3 regions of the Streptomyces sp. NPDC007907 genome follow, and region 1 is predicted to be linked to each of the others. Evidence: riboswitches for the same ligand, from Rfam matches in the RefSeq annotation. Region 1 holds a riboswitch; each other region holds the start of a gene.

Region 1 (5,104 bases):
CACCCCGGAGCGACGGCGCACTCCCGAGCGATCGCGCACCTCTGGACAACCGCGCACTCGTCAACAACCGCGCGCCCGCGCACACCCCGAGCGCGAGCCATGTCACGCGCTTCGACAGCCGTACGGCCCGTTCGACGTCCCGCGTGCCGACGGCACGCCCCCCGGTGTTCAGCACGGGCCGGTGCTCCACCCGCCCGCCGTACGACAGCGTCCCGCCGAGACGCACCCCGAGCGCCCCGGCGAACGAAGCCTCCACGGGCCCGGCGTTGGGACTCGGATGCTGCGCCGCATCCGCCCGCCAGGCCCGCACGGCCCCTCGCGGATCCGGCCCGGCCAGGGCGGCGAGGACGGCGGTCAGCCGCGCTCCGGGCCACCCCGCGAGGTCGTCCAGGCGTGCGGAGGCCCACCCGTAGCGGCGGTAGCGGGCCGACTTGTGCCCGACCATGGCGTCCAGGGTGTTGACGGCCCGGAACCCCAGCAGCCCCGGCACCCCGCCGACGGCGCCCCACACCAGAGCCCCCACCACCGCGTCGGAGGTGTTCTCGGCGACCGACTCGACCACGGCCCGGGCCATGCCGTCGGCGTCGAGGGCCTGCGGATCGCGGCCGCACAGGTGCGGCAGCCGGGCCCGGGCCGCCTCGACGTCCCCGGCCTCCAGGGCCCGCCCGATGGTCCGGGCCTCCCGGGCGAGTGAAGTCCCCCCGACCACGGCCCAGGTGGCGGCAGCGGTCAGCGCGACGGAGGCGGCGGGGGAGGTGCGTACGGCACGCGCGGCGACGGACCCGAGGGCGACGGCCCCGCCGGCACACACGGCGGTGTGCAGCGCGCCCCACCCGCGATGGTCCCGCCACAACACCCGTTCCACGGCGCCCGCGGCCCGCCCGAACGCGGCGACCGGATGCCCCCGGCGAGGATCACCGAGCAACAGGTCACCGATCAGACCGGCGGCGGCGCCGTACGCGAAGACGCGACCGGCACCCATGGGCTCAGCCGGCCAGGAGGGCGGGCAGGGGTGGGGTGGTGAACCTCGATCGGCAGCCGCGCATGGCGATATGTGTCCTCACTCAGGGTGTCCGCGCCCTGGTTCGACGAGATCGGCGGTGAGAGTTCCTGGCTCCCGGGGGATTGCTACCCCGGTGACAGTGGCGGGACCGCGCCGGACTTTCACCGGCTTCCTCTCCTGCCGCCGTACTGGCCCCGGCAGTCCACCACGGCCGGGAACGGCCGTCAACTTGCCGTTGACCTGCGAGGGGAGAGTGTGGAGAACCCCACATCGCCCCCTGCCCCGCATGACGACCGGGCGGCACGGGACCAAAGTCCCGTGCCGCCCGGCGGACACGATGTGCGGTGGGGCGCTCAGGCCACGATCAGATAGATCCCGTAGCCCACGGCCGCCGCACAGGCCGCGAAGCACGCGTACGCGCCGGTGACGGCGAGGCTCGCGGACCCGCCCTCCGCCACCGCCCGCTCGCGGCGGGAGAGACCGGTGATGCCGAGGGTGAACAGGCCGACGAGGGCCACGGTGACCACGAGGCTGACGCCGAAGACGGAGCCGAGGGCCGCCCAGTCGATCTTCATATCCGAGACTCTTCCTTGTAACCGGTGGCGGTCAGACCGTGGTGGTCGTGGTCGGCGTGCGCTCGGCGGTGGCCTGCGCCGGGAACGTCGGGACCGGGTCCGCCGACGCCGTGCCTCCCGCAGGGGGCGGCGTCACGGCGGCGATCGCCGTGGTGACCACGCCCGCGGGCTCGGCGCCGTCGTTCTCGCTGTCGGTGTCGTTGACGTTGGTGTGGTCGACCACCTCGCGCCGCGACAGCTTCCAGATCGTCGCGCTGGAGGCGATGAGGAAGACGGCCACCACGGCGGTGCCCCAGCTGCCGAAGCCGGTGACGTACTCGGCGAGCGCGCCCACCAGGGCCGCGGCCGGCAGCGTCAGACCCCACGCGACGAACATCCGCGTCGCGGTGGACCAGCGGACCACGCCGCCCTTGCGGCCGAGTCCGGCACCCATCACCGAACCGGACACGGAGTGCGTCGTGGAGAGGGAGAAACCGAGGTGCGAGGAGGCCAGGATGACCGTGGCCGCGGAGGTCTGGGCGGCGAAGCCCTGCTGCGGCTGGAGGTCGGTCAGTCCCTTGCCCATGGTGCGGATGATGCGCCAGCCGCCCAGGTAGGTGCCGAGCGCGATGGCGAGACCGGCCGAGAGGATGACCCACATGGGCGGGTCCGAGTCGGGCGCCACGGCGCCGCCGGCGACCAGGGCGAGAGTGATGACACCCATGGTCTTCTGTGCGTCGTTGGTGCCGTGCGCCAGGGAGACCAGGCCCGCGGAGGCGATCTGGCCGGCCCGGTAGCCCTTCTTGGACGCCTTGTCCTCGGCCTTGCTGCCGAGGGAGTAGGTCAGCCGCGTGGCCAGCATCGCCGCGATGCCCGCGACCAGCGGGGCGGCGATCGCCGGGATCAGCACCTTGGTGACCAGCACGTCCCCGTGCACCGCGCCGACACCCGCCGAGGCGATCGTGGCACCGATCAGACCGCCCATGAGGGCGTGGGAGGAGCTGGAGGGCAGACCGACGAGCCAGGTCAGCAGGTTCCAGAGGATCGCGCCGACCAGGGCGGCGAAGATGACCTCGGGACGGATGCCGGCCTCGTCGACGAGGCCCTTGGAGATCGTGTTGGCGACTTCGACGGACAGGAAGGCGCCGACCAGGTTGAGGACCGCGGACATGGCCACCGCAACCTTGGGCTTCATGGCGCCCGTGGAAATGGTCGTGGCCATGGCGTTCGCGGTGTCGTGGAAACCGTTCGTGAAATCGAACGCGAGTGCGGTTATCACCACAATCGCGAGGATCAGCGAGAAGCTTTCCATTTACCCAGGCAATCGTTCGAGGTCATTGGCTCGATGAACGTAGGGAACCTGAGTGAACGGAAGATGAACTGGGAGGGGCGCAGGGGTGACCGCATCAGGGGGTCGGCGTTCCGCCCCGGCGCGGCCGCCCGGTGCCCCGGCGGCCGGCTGCCAGGAGTGTCCCGTTTCACCCGGACGAGTGGCCCGTCGAACGGGTCCCGGTCACCCGTCGGGGTGCCACCGCGGTCGTGTACGAAGCGCGCCCCCGAAGTCCCCCGCACCGCAGCGCCGCGAGGCCCCGCCTGGCAGGATCGCGGCATGGCTGAGCAGCGTGGCGACGAGCGGGGCACGGCGGGCGTACCGGGGGACGAGGGGGGTGCGGGGGAGCCGCGCCGCAGGACCGCGCGCCCCGAGGAGACACGCGCCTGGCACGACCTCGTCGACACGGCCCGCCGGACGGTCACGGAGGGCCTCGTCGTCGGCACGTCCGGCAACGTCTCGGTGCGCGTCGGGGACACCGTCCTGGTCACCCCCTCGGGCGTCCCCTACGACCGGCTGACGCCCGAGGACGTGACGGGCGTCGGCCTGGACGGCCGGCAGGTCCTCGGCACCCTCGTCCCGACCAGCGAGCTGCCCATGCATCTCGCCGTCTACCGCACGACCGACGCCCTGGCCGTCGTCCACACCCACGCCGTGCACGCCACGGCCGTCTCGACGCTCGTGACCGAGCTGCCGCTGATCCACTACATGGCCGCCGCGCTCGGCGGCCCCGTCCGCGTCGCCCCCTACGCCACCTACGGCAGCGACGAGTTGGCCGAGAACATGCTCCACGCCCTCACCGACCGCTCCGGCTGCCTGCTCCAGAACCACGGCACCCTCACCCACGGCGCCACCCTCGCCCAGGCCTACGACCGCACCGCCCAGCTGGAGTGGATGTGCCGCCTGTGGCTCACCGCCTCCTCGGTGCCCGGCCTGGCCCCGAGCCTGCTGTCACGCGAGCAGCTGGCAGAGGTCGCGGAGCGCCTGCGCGGCTACGGCCAGCGCGGCTGAGCGGCCCGCACGCCATCGCCGGCGCCGCGGCACTACCCGGCCCCACCCGGCCGCCGGCACCCCGGCCCCACCCGGCCGCCGGCGCGCCCCGGGCCGCCGGTGCCGCGGTACCACCCCGCCGCCGGTGCCCGGCACCACCCCGCCGCTCCGCCCCACTGGTAGCCCGCCCGATCCGCCGGGACACTTGGAGGCGTGCGCACTGTCAGAGCGACGGCCGCTGCCGTCACCGCCGTGATCGGGGCCGGTGCCGCCGCGGTGGCCGCCGGCCGGCTCGCCAGCGACGCCGCGCTCAAGGCACCCCCCGGCAGGCCCCTGCCCACCGAACCCCGGCTCACCGTGCACGGCGCCGCCGCCGGGCAGATCAGCCTCACCCGGGACCTCGCCGCTCTGCGCCCCGGCCGCTACGGTCTCTCCGGCGACGGCTCCCACGCCGTCGTCGGCCCCGTCCTGACCGGCGTCCGGCACCCCGCCGACACCGTCGTGCGCCGCCTGGAGAGCGTCACCCACGGCACGCTGGAATCCGGTGACAAGGTCTGGCTCACCCCGAACGTGTACGTCGGCAACCCCGGCACCGCGCTCGGACTCGAACACGCCGACGTCGACGTCCCCGGTGAACTCGGCTCCCTGCCCGCGTGGTTCGTGCCGGGCAAGCGGGACACCTGGGTGATCGCCGTGCACGGTCTGGGCACCACCCGGGAACTCGCCATGAACGTCATGGGGTTCCTGCACCGCGGCCACATCCCGGTGCTCGCCCTCGCCTACCGCGGCGACCTGGGCGCACCGCGTCCGCCCGACGGCCTGAACCACCTCGGCGAGACCGAGTGGCGCGACCTCGACGCGGCCATCCGCTACGCCGTGCGCTACGGCGCCCGGCAGGTCGTCCTGCACGGCTGGTCCACCGGCGCCACCATGGCCCTGCGTGCCGCCACCCACTCGGGGCTGCGCGACCGCGTCGCCGGGCTCGTCCTCGACTCCCCGGTGCTCAGCTGGGAGACCACCCTGCGCGCCCTCGCCTCGGCCCGCCGCACCCCCGGTGCGCTGCTGCCCCTCGCGGTCCGTGCCGCCCAGGGCCGCACGGGACTGACCGGCGACCGCGCCGCGGGCACGGCCCCGTCCTACGGACTGCGCGTCCCCGCACTGCTCTTCCACGGACCGGACGACGCCGTCGCCCCCTGGCGGCTGTCGCGCCGGCTCGCCGACTCCCGC
Region 2 (5,104 bases), on a different contig from region 1:
TCGAGCAGCGTCAGATAGAACTGGACGTGCACCGCCTCCTCGAAGAGCTGACGGCTCAGGTACAGCCGCGCCTCGGGGGAGTTGATGTGCTTGTACAGCGTCAGCACCAGGTTGTTCGCGACGATCGAGTCACCCGTCGCGAAGAAGGCGACCAGCCGGCCGATGAGGTGCTGCTCCGCGGGGGAGAGCTTGGCGAGGTCGGCGACGTCCGAGTGGAGGTCGACCTCCTCCACGGTCCAGGTGTTCTTGATGGCGTCCCGGTAGCGCTCGTAGAAGTCCGGGTAGCGCATGGGGCGCAGGGTGAGCTCGAAGCCGGGGTCGAGAAGGTTCTGGGTGCTCATTACTGGCAGGCCTCGCAGGACTCGGGGTTTTCCAGGGAGCAGGCGACCGCCTCGGGGTCGGGAGTGGCCTGCACGGGCACGGTGGCCCGGGCGGCGCGGGCGATGCGGGTCGCCGGGCGCGAGCGCAGGTAGTACGTCGTCTTCAGCCCGGACTTCCAGGCGTAGGCGTACATCGAGGAGAGCTTGCCGATGGTCGGCGTCTCCAGGAACAGGTTCAGGGACTGGGACTGGTCCAGGAACGGCGTCCTGGCCGCCGCCATGTCGATCAGGCCGCGCTGCGGGATCTCCCACGCCGTGCGGTAGAGGGCGCGCACGTCCTCGGGGATCCAGGCGAAGTCCTGCACCGACCCGTTGGCCTCGCGCAGGGCCTCCCGGGTGCGGGCGTCCCACACGCCGAGCCGCTTCAGCTCGTCCACCAGGTAGGAGTTGACCTGGAGGAACTCGCCCGACAGCGTCTCGCGCTTGAACAGGTTGGACACCTGCGGCTCGATGCACTCGTACACGCCCGCGATGGAGGCGATGGTGGCCGTGGGCGCGATGGCGAGGAGCAGCGAGTTGCGCATGCCGGTCGAGGCGACGCGCTCGCGCAGCGCCGCCCAGCGCTCCGGCCAGGTCAGCTCCGCGTCGTAGTGGTCGGGGTGCAGTACGCCCCGGGCCGTACGGGTCTTCTCCCAGGCCGGCAGCGGGCCGTTGCGCTCGGCGAGGTCGGCGGAGGCCTCGTACGCGGCGAGCATGATCCGCTCGGCGATACGGGTGGACAGGGCCTTGGCCTGCGGTGAGTCGAAGGGCAGGCGCAGCTTGAAGAAGACGTCCTGGAGGCCCATCGCGCCGAGGCCGACCGGACGCCAGCGGGCGTTGGAGCGGCCAGCCTGCTCGGTCGGGTAGAAGTTGATGTCCACGACCCGGTCGAGGAACGTCACGGCCGTGCGGACGGTCTCGTCCAGGCGCTCCCAGTCGATGTCCCCGCCGGTCACGAACGCGCCGAGGTTCACCGAGCCCAGGTTGCAGACCGCGGTCTCGCCGTCGTCGGTGACCTCCAGGATCTCCGTGCAGAGGTTGGAGGAGTGCACGACGTGGCCGGGCTCGGCCGTCTGGTTGGCGGTGCGGTTGGCGGCGTCCTTGAAGGTCATCCAGCCGTTGCCGGTCTGCGCGAGGGTGCGCATCATGCGGCCGTACAGCTCACGGGCGGGCAGGGTCTTCTTCGCGAGGCCCTTCGCCTCGGCCGCCCGGTACGCGGCGTCGAACTCCTCACCCCACAGGTCGACCAGCTCCGGCACGTCCGAGGGGGAGAACAGCGACCACTGCGCGTCGGTGTTCACGCGCCGCATGAACTCGTCCGGCACCCAGTGTGCGAGGTTCAGGTTGTGCGTACGGCGGGCGTCCTCACCGGTGTTGTCGCGCAGCTCAAGGAACTCCTCGATGTCGGCGTGCCAGGTCTCCAGGTAGACCGCGGCGGCGCCCTTGCGCCGGCCGCCCTGGTTCACGGCGGCGACCGAGGCGTCCAGGGTCTTCAGGAACGGGACGATGCCGTTGGAGTGCCCGTTGGTGCCGCGGATCAGTGAACCGCGGGCGCGGATCCGGGAGTAGGCGATGCCGATGCCGCCGGCGTGCTTCGACAGCCGGGCCACCTGGTGGTACCGGTCGTAGATTGAGTCCAGTTCGTCCTGCGGGGAGTCCAGGAGGTAGCAGGACGACATCTGGGGATGCCGGGTGCCGGAGTTGAAGAGCGTGGGGGAGGACGGGAGGTAGTCGAGGCGGCTCATGAGCGAGTAGAGAGCCGCGACCTCGTCCACCGCGCGTGTGGTGTCGTCCTCGGCGAGGCCGCACGCCACCCGGAGCATGAAGTGCTGGGGCGTCTCGACGACCTTGCGGGTGTGCGGGTGACGCAGCAGGTAGCGGCTGTGGAGGGTACGCAGGCCGAAGTAGCCGAAGCGGTCGTCGGCCGCACGGTCGATCAGCGCGTCGAGGCGGGCGGCGTGGACGCGCACGAACTCGGCGGTGCGGTCGGCGATGAGCCCCTCGCGGTGGCCGACCGCGACGGACCCGGTGAAGGACGTGACGCCCTGCGAGGCGGCCTCCTCGCGGATGCCGATGGTCAGCAGCCGGGCGGCCAGCCGGGAGTAGGCGGGGTCCTCGGAGATCAGACCGGCCGCGGCCTCCGTCGCCAGCTCCCGCAGCTCCCGCTCGTCCGCCTGCGCGGACCGGCCGCGCAGCGCGGCGGCGGCGACCCGGTCGGGGTCGGCGTCGGGGAGGTCGGCGGTCAGCTCGCTCAGGGTCCGCAGCAGCGTGGCACCGGGAGCGTCGTGCTCTTCTTCGGCTGAGACCGGTTCGGCTGGCGCGATGGTCACGTGGGGCTCTCCCTCGCTCGGCACGGGGGCCTCGTCGAGGGCAGGGGGCAGCACACGAGCGCACGCGGCGTCGCGTCCACCGGCCCACTCCACGAGGCCCGGACGTCAGGGCACACCGGCCGGGTGGCCGGGTGCGCTGTCGGCAGGTCCTCGGACTGACCCCTGTGCAGGGCGGCACCCGGAACACGGCGGTTCCGGGAACAGACATGCACAAGTACACCGTTGCGGGACAGTTCCGGATTCGCACCGGATTCCCCTGCGGCGACAGCGAGCATGAGCATACATCTTGTGCCGGGTTCGAACGGCACCCCCAGATGTTGTGTCGTGCTGGTTTCAGAGCGTCAACTCATAGGTGAGATGAGTGATGTCCGTCAGCTCCGGGAGGGGGTTCCCGTCACGCTCGGGTGTGCGAGTGAAGCCCAGGCGTTCGTAGACGCGATGGGCGGTGTGCACGGGGGGCCGGGCCGACAGCACGACGCTCCGGCAGCCCGGGGTGGCCCGCGCCCGCTCGACGCAGGAGCGCTGATGAGCGTGTACGACAGCGGGCCGCCGTGGTGAGTGGTCTCGGCGGCCCGCTGCGGGTGTTGTGTGGTGGTGCGAGGTCAGTGAGCCGACCCGGCCGTCGCAGGCGGGAGTTCCACCTGGACCCCGGGGTCGCCCGCGTCCGCCGTGTAGTCCTCCGGCTTGGTCTCGTCGATGCCGTCGGGGGCCTTCAGGGCCTTCAGGACGAAGGTCAGGACCACCGTCACCACCACGTTCAGGACGAACGCCGTGAGGCCGATGTAGCCGATCTCCCCGATGCCCGGGATCTCCTTCGCGGAGCCGCCGAAGTGCTTCTGCGTCGGGGAGGCCACGCCGTACGCCGCGGCCGTGCCGTAGATCATGCCGACCGCCCAGCCCGCGAGCAGGGCCCAGCGGTGGAACCAGCGGGTGAACAGGCCGCCGACCAGGGCCGGGAAGGTCTGCAGGATCCAGATGCCGCCCAGCAGCTGGAAGTTGATGGCGACCGTCTTGTCCATGGTGAGGACGAAGGCCAGGGCGCCGACCTTCACCAGCAGGGAGACCAGCTTGGAGACCTTGGTCTCCTGCGCGGGGGTGGCGTCCGGCTTGATGAAGTCCTTGTAGATGTTGCGGGTGAAGAGGTTCGCGGCCGCGATGGACATGATGGCCGCGGGCACCAGCGCGCCGATGCCGATCGCCGCGAACGCCACGCCCGCGAACCAGTCCGGGAACATCGTCTCGAACAGCTGAGGGATCGCCAGCTGACCGTTCTGCACCTTGATGCCGGCCGCGATCGCCATGAACCCGAGCAGCGCCAGCAGGCCCAGCATCAGCGAGTACAGCGGCAGGATCGTGGTGTTGCGGCGGATCACCTCACGGCTCTTCGAGGACAGCGTCGCCGTGATCGAGTGCGGGTACATGAACAGCGCCAGGGCGGATCCCAACGCCAGCGTCGCGTACGTCCACTGGCCCGGCTCGGCCGGTGCCAGCGCCCCGCGCGGCGCGCCCGTCGCCGGGTTGGTCTGGCTGAACGCGTCACCGGCCTTGGCGAAGATGTCGTCGAAGCCGCCCAGCTTGATCGGGATGTAGATGATCGCCACCGCGATGACGATGTAGATCAGTGTGTCCTTCACGAACGCGATGAGCGCGGGGGCCCGAAGACCCGACGAGTACGTGTACGCCGCCAGCACGCCGAACGCAATCAGCAGCGGCAGGTCCTTGATGAACCAGTTGGTGTTCTCGCCGCCGCCGACGCCCATCACGTCCAGCACGGCCTGGATGCCGACCAGTTGGAGGGCGATGTACGGCATCGTCGCCAGGATGCCGGTCACGGCCACGGCCAGCGACAGACCCTTCGAACCGAAGCGGCCGCGCACGAAGTCGGACGTCGTGACGTACCCGTGCTTGTGGGACACCGACCACAGGCGCGGCAGGAAGGTGAAGATCAGCGGGTACACCAGGATCGTGTACGGCACGGCGAAGAAGCCGGCCGCGCCCGCCGCGTAGATCGCCGCCGGCACGGCGACGAAGGTGTACGCCGTGTACAGGTCGCCGCCGAGCAGGAACCAGGTGATCCAGGTGCCGAACGAGCGGCCGCCCAGGCCCCATTCGTCCAGGCTGTGCTCGTTCTCGGCCTTGCGCCAGCGCGCGGCCAGGAAGCCCATGACCGTCACGGCCACGAAGAAAAAGATGAAGACGGCGAGTGCGACGCCGTTCACGCCGTCCTTCACTGCGACGCACCGCCCTTCGCGGCCGAGCGGGCGCGCTGGTCACGCTGCCACAGCTTGTAGGCGATCATCGTCAAAGCGGTGGAGATGAGCACCCACGCCATCTGGTACCAGTAGAAGAACGGGATCCCGATGAAGGCCGGGTCGGTCTTGGCGTACGAGCCGACCCACAGCATGGCCACGAAGG
Region 3 (5,104 bases), on a different contig from region 1:
CTGGAGGCGCCGTTCCTGCTCGGGCAGCGCTTCGGCCCCGGGATGGCGGAGCGGGGCCACGGACGGATCATCCACATCAGCTCCCAGCAGGCCCACCGCGCGTTCGTCCAGAGCGGGGCCTACGGCGCCTCCAAGGGCGGCCTCGAGGCGTTGACGCGCTCCCAGGCCGAGGCATGGTCGCCGCGCGGCGTCACCTGCAACCTCCTCGTGCCGGGCTTCGTCATGACACCGCTCAACGCCCGGCTGTCGTCGGACCCGGAGAAGGTGGCCGCCCTCGCCGCCCGCACGATGATCGGGCGCAACGGTCTCGCGGAGGACTTCGCGGGCGCGGCGGTCTTCCTGGCGAGCGGGGCGTCCGCCTACGTCACCGGGCAGTCGGTCTTCGTCGACGGCGGACTGTCCGTCCACTGACGGCGGACCGCCCCTCCCGCTGACGGCGGACTGTCCGTCACCGGGGCCCCGCGTCGGCGGGGAGTCCCCCGGACGGTAGGCAGCCGACGGGCGATGGCCGGTGCTCGGTGTCACGCTGGGCACAGGACCCGCGGAAGGGAAGCATCGCCATGATCACGACGGAGTACGTCCCCGGTTCTCCCTGCTGGCTCGATCTGGGCGCTCCGGACGTCCGGGCCGCCGCCGGCTTCTACGGTGCCGTCCTCGGGTGGGACTACGAGTCCATGGGCGAGAGCGAGGACTTCGAGGGCGGGATGTTCAAGAAGGACGGCAAGACCGTCGCCGGACTCGGCAAGCTGACCGAGGAGGGCGCGCGTCCGGCCTGGATGCTCTACTACAGCGTCGCCGACGCGGACGCCACGACCGAGGCCGTGCAACAGGCCGGGGGCACCGTGCGAGTGGCGCCGATGGACCTCGACGACTGGGGCCGGATGGCCCAGTACAGCGACCCGCTGGGCGGCCAGTTCGCCGTCTGGCAGCCGGGCACGAACAAGGGCATGGAGCTGGTCGACCAGCCGGGCTCACTGTCGTGGACCGAGCTGTACACGACCGACGCCACGGCCGCGCGCGCGTTCTACGGCTCCCTCTTCGACTGGCAGTTCAGCGACATGCCGCTGCCGGGCGGCGCGGGCACGTACACGCTGATCACCCCTGCGGGGCTCTCCGAGGACCGGATGCACGGCGGACTCATGCAGCTCGGCAAGGAGGACCTGACGCTGACGGGCGGGCGGCCGTACTGGCACCCGGTGTTCGCCGTCGACGACTGCGACGCCACGGTCGCCCAGGTCACCGCGAACGGCGGCAGCGTGCAGATGGGCCCGGCGGACATGGAGGGCGTCGGCCGGCTCGCCGTCTGCCTCGACCCGGCGGGCGCGGACTTCGTGGTGCTCGCCCCGTCCGAGGGCTGAACCAGGGCGTCGCCCCCGGCTCGCCCCGGACTGAACCGGCACCTGTGGCTGATGCCGCAGCACCTCCCGGGCCAGGCCCGCGTCCGGGAGCGGGGCGGGAGCCGCGTCCGGGAGCGGGGCGGGAGCCGCGTCCTGCTGCGCGACCGCCGCTTCCTCGCCCTGTGCTGCGCGTACGGCACCTACCTGCTCGCCTACAACCAGCTGTACCTGGCCCTGCCGGACGAGGTGCAGCGCGCGGCGGGCTCCCAGGCGCCGTTGTCCTGGCTCTTCGCGCTGTCGTCGGTGCTGGTGGTGTGCGCCCAGCTGGTGGTGTGCGCCCAGCTGCCGGTGACCCGCTGGGCGGGCGACCGGCTGGACCTGCGCCGCTCCATGGCGGCAGGGCTGCTGCTGATCGCCTCCGGCTTCGCGGTGGTGGCCGCGGCACGGCCCGCCGGCTGGACGGGCACCGCCGGGCTGCTCCCGGCCGCGGGTTTCGTGATCTTGCTCACCGTGGGGCAGATGCTCGTCGTGCCCGCAGCCCGGGCGTGGGTGCCCGACCTCGCCGAGGAGGGCCGGCTCGGGCTGTACACCGGTGCGTTGTCGTCGGTGTCCGGGCTGATCGTCCTGACCGGGAGCGCGGCCACCGGGCTCCTGCTCGATCCGGGCCTGCCGGCCGCCGTGCCGTGGCTGGTCCTCGCGGCCGTACCGGCCCTGGCGGTGGCGCTGTTGCCGCGCCGCGGGAAGGGCGCGGACGCCACGGCCTGACACGGCGCCGGGCCCCCGCGGCAGCCTGACACGGCTCCGGGCCCCCGGCGGCAACCGGGCACACGGACACGTCACTCCGCCGGGCGACTCGCCCGGCCCCGGAATTCCCTGCCGGCACCCTCCGGGGACACCGCCGCGGAACTCGGTGGTCACGCCGCGCCAGTATCCTGGGTCGGCTGCGGTGCCCCCCACCAATCCCCGTGCCGAAGCGGGGAGTTCGGCCTGCGGCGACGACCTTCCCACACGCATGAGACGAGGACGAGTGCTGCTAGCGGGCCGCTACCGGCTGGATGTTGAGATCGGGCGCGGTGGAATGGGAGAGGTCTGGCGTGCCTACGACACCACGCTCGCCAGAGCGGTGGCCCTCAAGCTGCTGCTGCCCCAGGACACCGATCCCACGGCGACCTCCCGGTTCCGTCTGGAGGCTCAGACCGCCGGGCGTCTCAACCACCCCAACGTTGTGGGGGTCCTGGACTTCGGCGAGTACGACAACCGGCTGTATCTGGTGATGGAGCTGGTCGAGGGCGACAGCCTCGCCGGGGTGCTGGCCGGCTCCGGCGCGCTGCCCGCCGAGCGGGTGGCCCGTCTCGCCGGGCAGGCGTCCGCGGGGCTCGCCGCCGCACACGCGCAGGGCATCGTGCACCGGGACGTCAAACCGGCCAACCTGCTGCTGGACGCGGCCGGCACGCTGAAGATCGGCGACTTCGGCATCGCGCGGTTCCTCGACGACCCCGGCGCCGCCCTCACCGCCACCGGGCAGATCATCGGCACCGGTCTCTACCTCGCGCCCGAGCGGGCCCTGGGCAAGCCCGCCGGGCCGGCCTCCGACATGTACTCCCTTGGCTGCGTGCTCTACCAGCTCCTCAGCGGGCGACCGCCGTTCGAGGCCGACACGGCCGTCGCCCTGCTCCACCAGCACCTCGACTCGGTTCCCGTGCCGCCCCGCGAGCTCGGGGTCGCGGGGCTTCCGCCCGCGTTCGAGAACTACCTCCTCGGTCTGCTCGCCAAGCAGCCCGAGGACCGGCCCACCGCCCAGCAGGCCGCCGAGTGGTTCGCCGCAGGCGCCTGGCAAGGCCTGCCCGAGCCGCTGCCCGAGGTCTCCCCGCCGTTGCGGCCCACCTCCACGTCCGCGGCGACGCCCGCCGGGCCGGGCCCGTACGCCGGCTCCGGGACCGGCAGTCCGACCACGTACGCGCTGCCCGCGACCACGGGTCACCGCACGGCGGCCCGGGCCGCCCAGGCGGGGCGTGCGGGCCGCACCCGCGGGCGCGGCGGTGCCGGCAACCGTACGAGGGTGGCCGCGACGGCCGCCGCCGCGGCCCTCTTCCTCGCGGCGATGCTCCTCGGCATGCGCTGGTTCTCGCCCGACACGACCGCGGAGGGCACAGAACCCGACGCGTCCCCGACGGCGAGCAGCCCCGCCGCCACGGCCTCCGAAGGCTCCGCCGCGCCCGACTCCTCCGGCCGGCAGGCCGATCCGCAGGCCGACCCGGCGGCCGGCCCGGGTACGGCCGACACGCCGGCCACCGGCACCGTGGCCGATGTCACTCCGTCCGCGTCGCCCTCCTCGCCGGCTCCTGACGCGCCCGTGCCGAGCGCGACGGCCCCGACACAGGAGGCGGGCGGCGAGCCGGCGCAGCCGAAGCCCGAGAAGCCGCGCCAGGGCGGGAAAGAGGGCGACTTCGACGACGGCGGGGACGACGGGACCGACGACTGACGCGGCCCGGGCGGCGTGCGACGGGCCCCTGTCCGGCGCGCGTGGATCGGCCGTGAGATGCGCCGGTGTGCGAACGGACGCCCCCTCGCGCGCCCCTTGGGTGGCTTGTCATCGCCCTTACCCCGGCCTTATTGTCACCACGCCTTGGTGAACGGGAAATCCGGTGTGATGCCGGTGCGGCCCTCGCCACTGTGAATCGGGAAGTCCGGCTCCAGCCCTCACGGGCAGCCACTGGGTCCTCGTGACCCGGGAAGGCGGAGTCCGGGCGGTGGTACCCGTCAGCCAGGAGACCGGCCAAGGCGCGTCAACCATCCACGAGGTGCTGGAGAGGGTCTGCTGAGCCATGCACATAGCCGAGGGTTTCCTTCCTCCGGCGCACGCGGTCGCCTGGGGCGTCGCGTCGGCGCCGTTCGTCGTCCACGGGGTCCGGTCGCTCACCCGTGAAGTGCGCGAGCACCCCGAGAGCACTCTGCTCCTCGGTGCTTCCGGTGCCTTCACGTTCGTCCTGTCCGCCCTCAAACTCCCGTCCGTCACGGGCAGTTGCTCGCACCCCACCGGCACGGGCCTGGGCGCCATCCTGTTCCGGCCGCCCATCATGGCGGTGCTGGGCACCATCACCCTGCTCTTCCAGGCGCTGCTGCTCGCGCACGGCGGCCTCACGACGCTCGGCGCCAACGTCTTCTCCATGGCGATCGTCGGGCCCTGGGCCGGATACGCCGTCTACAAGCTGCTGCGGCGCTCCAACGTGCCGCTGATGGTGACCGTGTTCTTCGCCGCGTTCGTCGCCGACCTGTCCACCTACTGCGTCACCAGCGTGCAGCTGGCGCTCGCGTTCCCCGACCCGGGCAGCGGGTTCCTGGGCGCGCTCGGCAAGTTCGGTTCCATCTTCGCCGTCACCCAGATCCCGCTCGCGGTGAGCGAGGGCCTGCTGACCGTGCTCGTGATGCGGCTGCTGGTGCAGTCCAGCAAGGGCGAACTGACCCGGCTGGGCGTGCTCGTCGCGCAGAAGCAGGCGCGGACCGGGACCGAGACCGAGGCGGTGGGCCGATGAAGCGGAACACGAAGATCAACCTGCTCCTGCTGATCGCCGTGGCCGCGCTCGCGGTGCTGCCCCTGGCGTTCGGGCTCGGCGACCACAAGAAGGAGCCGTTCACGGGCTCCGACGGCGAGGCGGAGACGGCGATCACCGAGCTGAAGCCGGACTACGAGCCGTGGTTCTCGCCGCTGTACGAGCCGCCGTCCGGCGAGATCGAGTCGGCGCTCTTCTCCCTCCAGGCGGCTCTCG

What was found. A riboswitch is a leader RNA that binds a small molecule or an ion and turns the genes downstream of it on or off. The one in region 1 is predicted to bind cobalamin.
Region 2: another riboswitch for cobalamin. It lies ahead of ACFZDI_RS02255 (ribonucleoside-diphosphate reductase subunit alpha); the one in region 1 lies ahead of ACFZDI_RS27550 (cobalamin biosynthesis protein).
Region 3: another riboswitch for cobalamin. It lies ahead of ACFZDI_RS13795 (energy-coupling factor ABC transporter permease); the one in region 1 lies ahead of ACFZDI_RS27550 (cobalamin biosynthesis protein).

The regions. Positions count from the first base shown of each region.
Region 1 covers NZ_JBIBKR010000007.1:54,239-59,342, reverse strand. Annotated here, with positions in the region: gene ACFZDI_RS27550 (cobalamin biosynthesis protein) at 1-982, opposite strand, end outside; cobalamin riboswitch at 1,083-1,217, opposite strand; gene ACFZDI_RS27545 (hypothetical protein) at 1,357-1,578, opposite strand; gene ACFZDI_RS27540 (inorganic phosphate transporter) at 1,610-2,869, opposite strand; gene ACFZDI_RS27535 (class II aldolase/adducin family protein) at 3,167-3,898, shown strand; gene ACFZDI_RS27530 (alpha/beta hydrolase family protein) at 4,091-5,104, shown strand, end outside.
Region 2 covers NZ_JBIBKR010000001.1:486,320-491,423, reverse strand. Annotated here, with positions in the region: gene ACFZDI_RS02260 (ribonucleotide-diphosphate reductase subunit beta) at 1-341, opposite strand, end outside; gene ACFZDI_RS02255 (ribonucleoside-diphosphate reductase subunit alpha) at 341-2,689, opposite strand; cobalamin riboswitch at 2,813-3,010, opposite strand; partial or broken gene ACFZDI_RS02250 (GNAT family N-acetyltransferase) at 3,023-3,214, opposite strand; gene mctP (monocarboxylate uptake permease MctP) at 3,292-4,920, opposite strand; gene ACFZDI_RS02240 (DUF3311 domain-containing protein) at 4,917-5,104, opposite strand, start outside.
Region 3 covers NZ_JBIBKR010000003.1:524,566-529,669, forward strand. Annotated here, with positions in the region: gene ACFZDI_RS13775 (SDR family oxidoreductase) at 1-411, shown strand, start outside; gene ACFZDI_RS13780 (VOC family protein) at 561-1,358, shown strand; partial or broken gene ACFZDI_RS13785 (MFS transporter) at 1,398-2,102, shown strand; gene ACFZDI_RS13790 (protein kinase) at 2,365-3,819, shown strand; cobalamin riboswitch at 3,948-4,133, shown strand; gene ACFZDI_RS13795 (energy-coupling factor ABC transporter permease) at 4,163-4,870, shown strand; gene ACFZDI_RS13800 (energy-coupling factor ABC transporter substrate-binding protein) at 4,867-5,104, shown strand, end outside.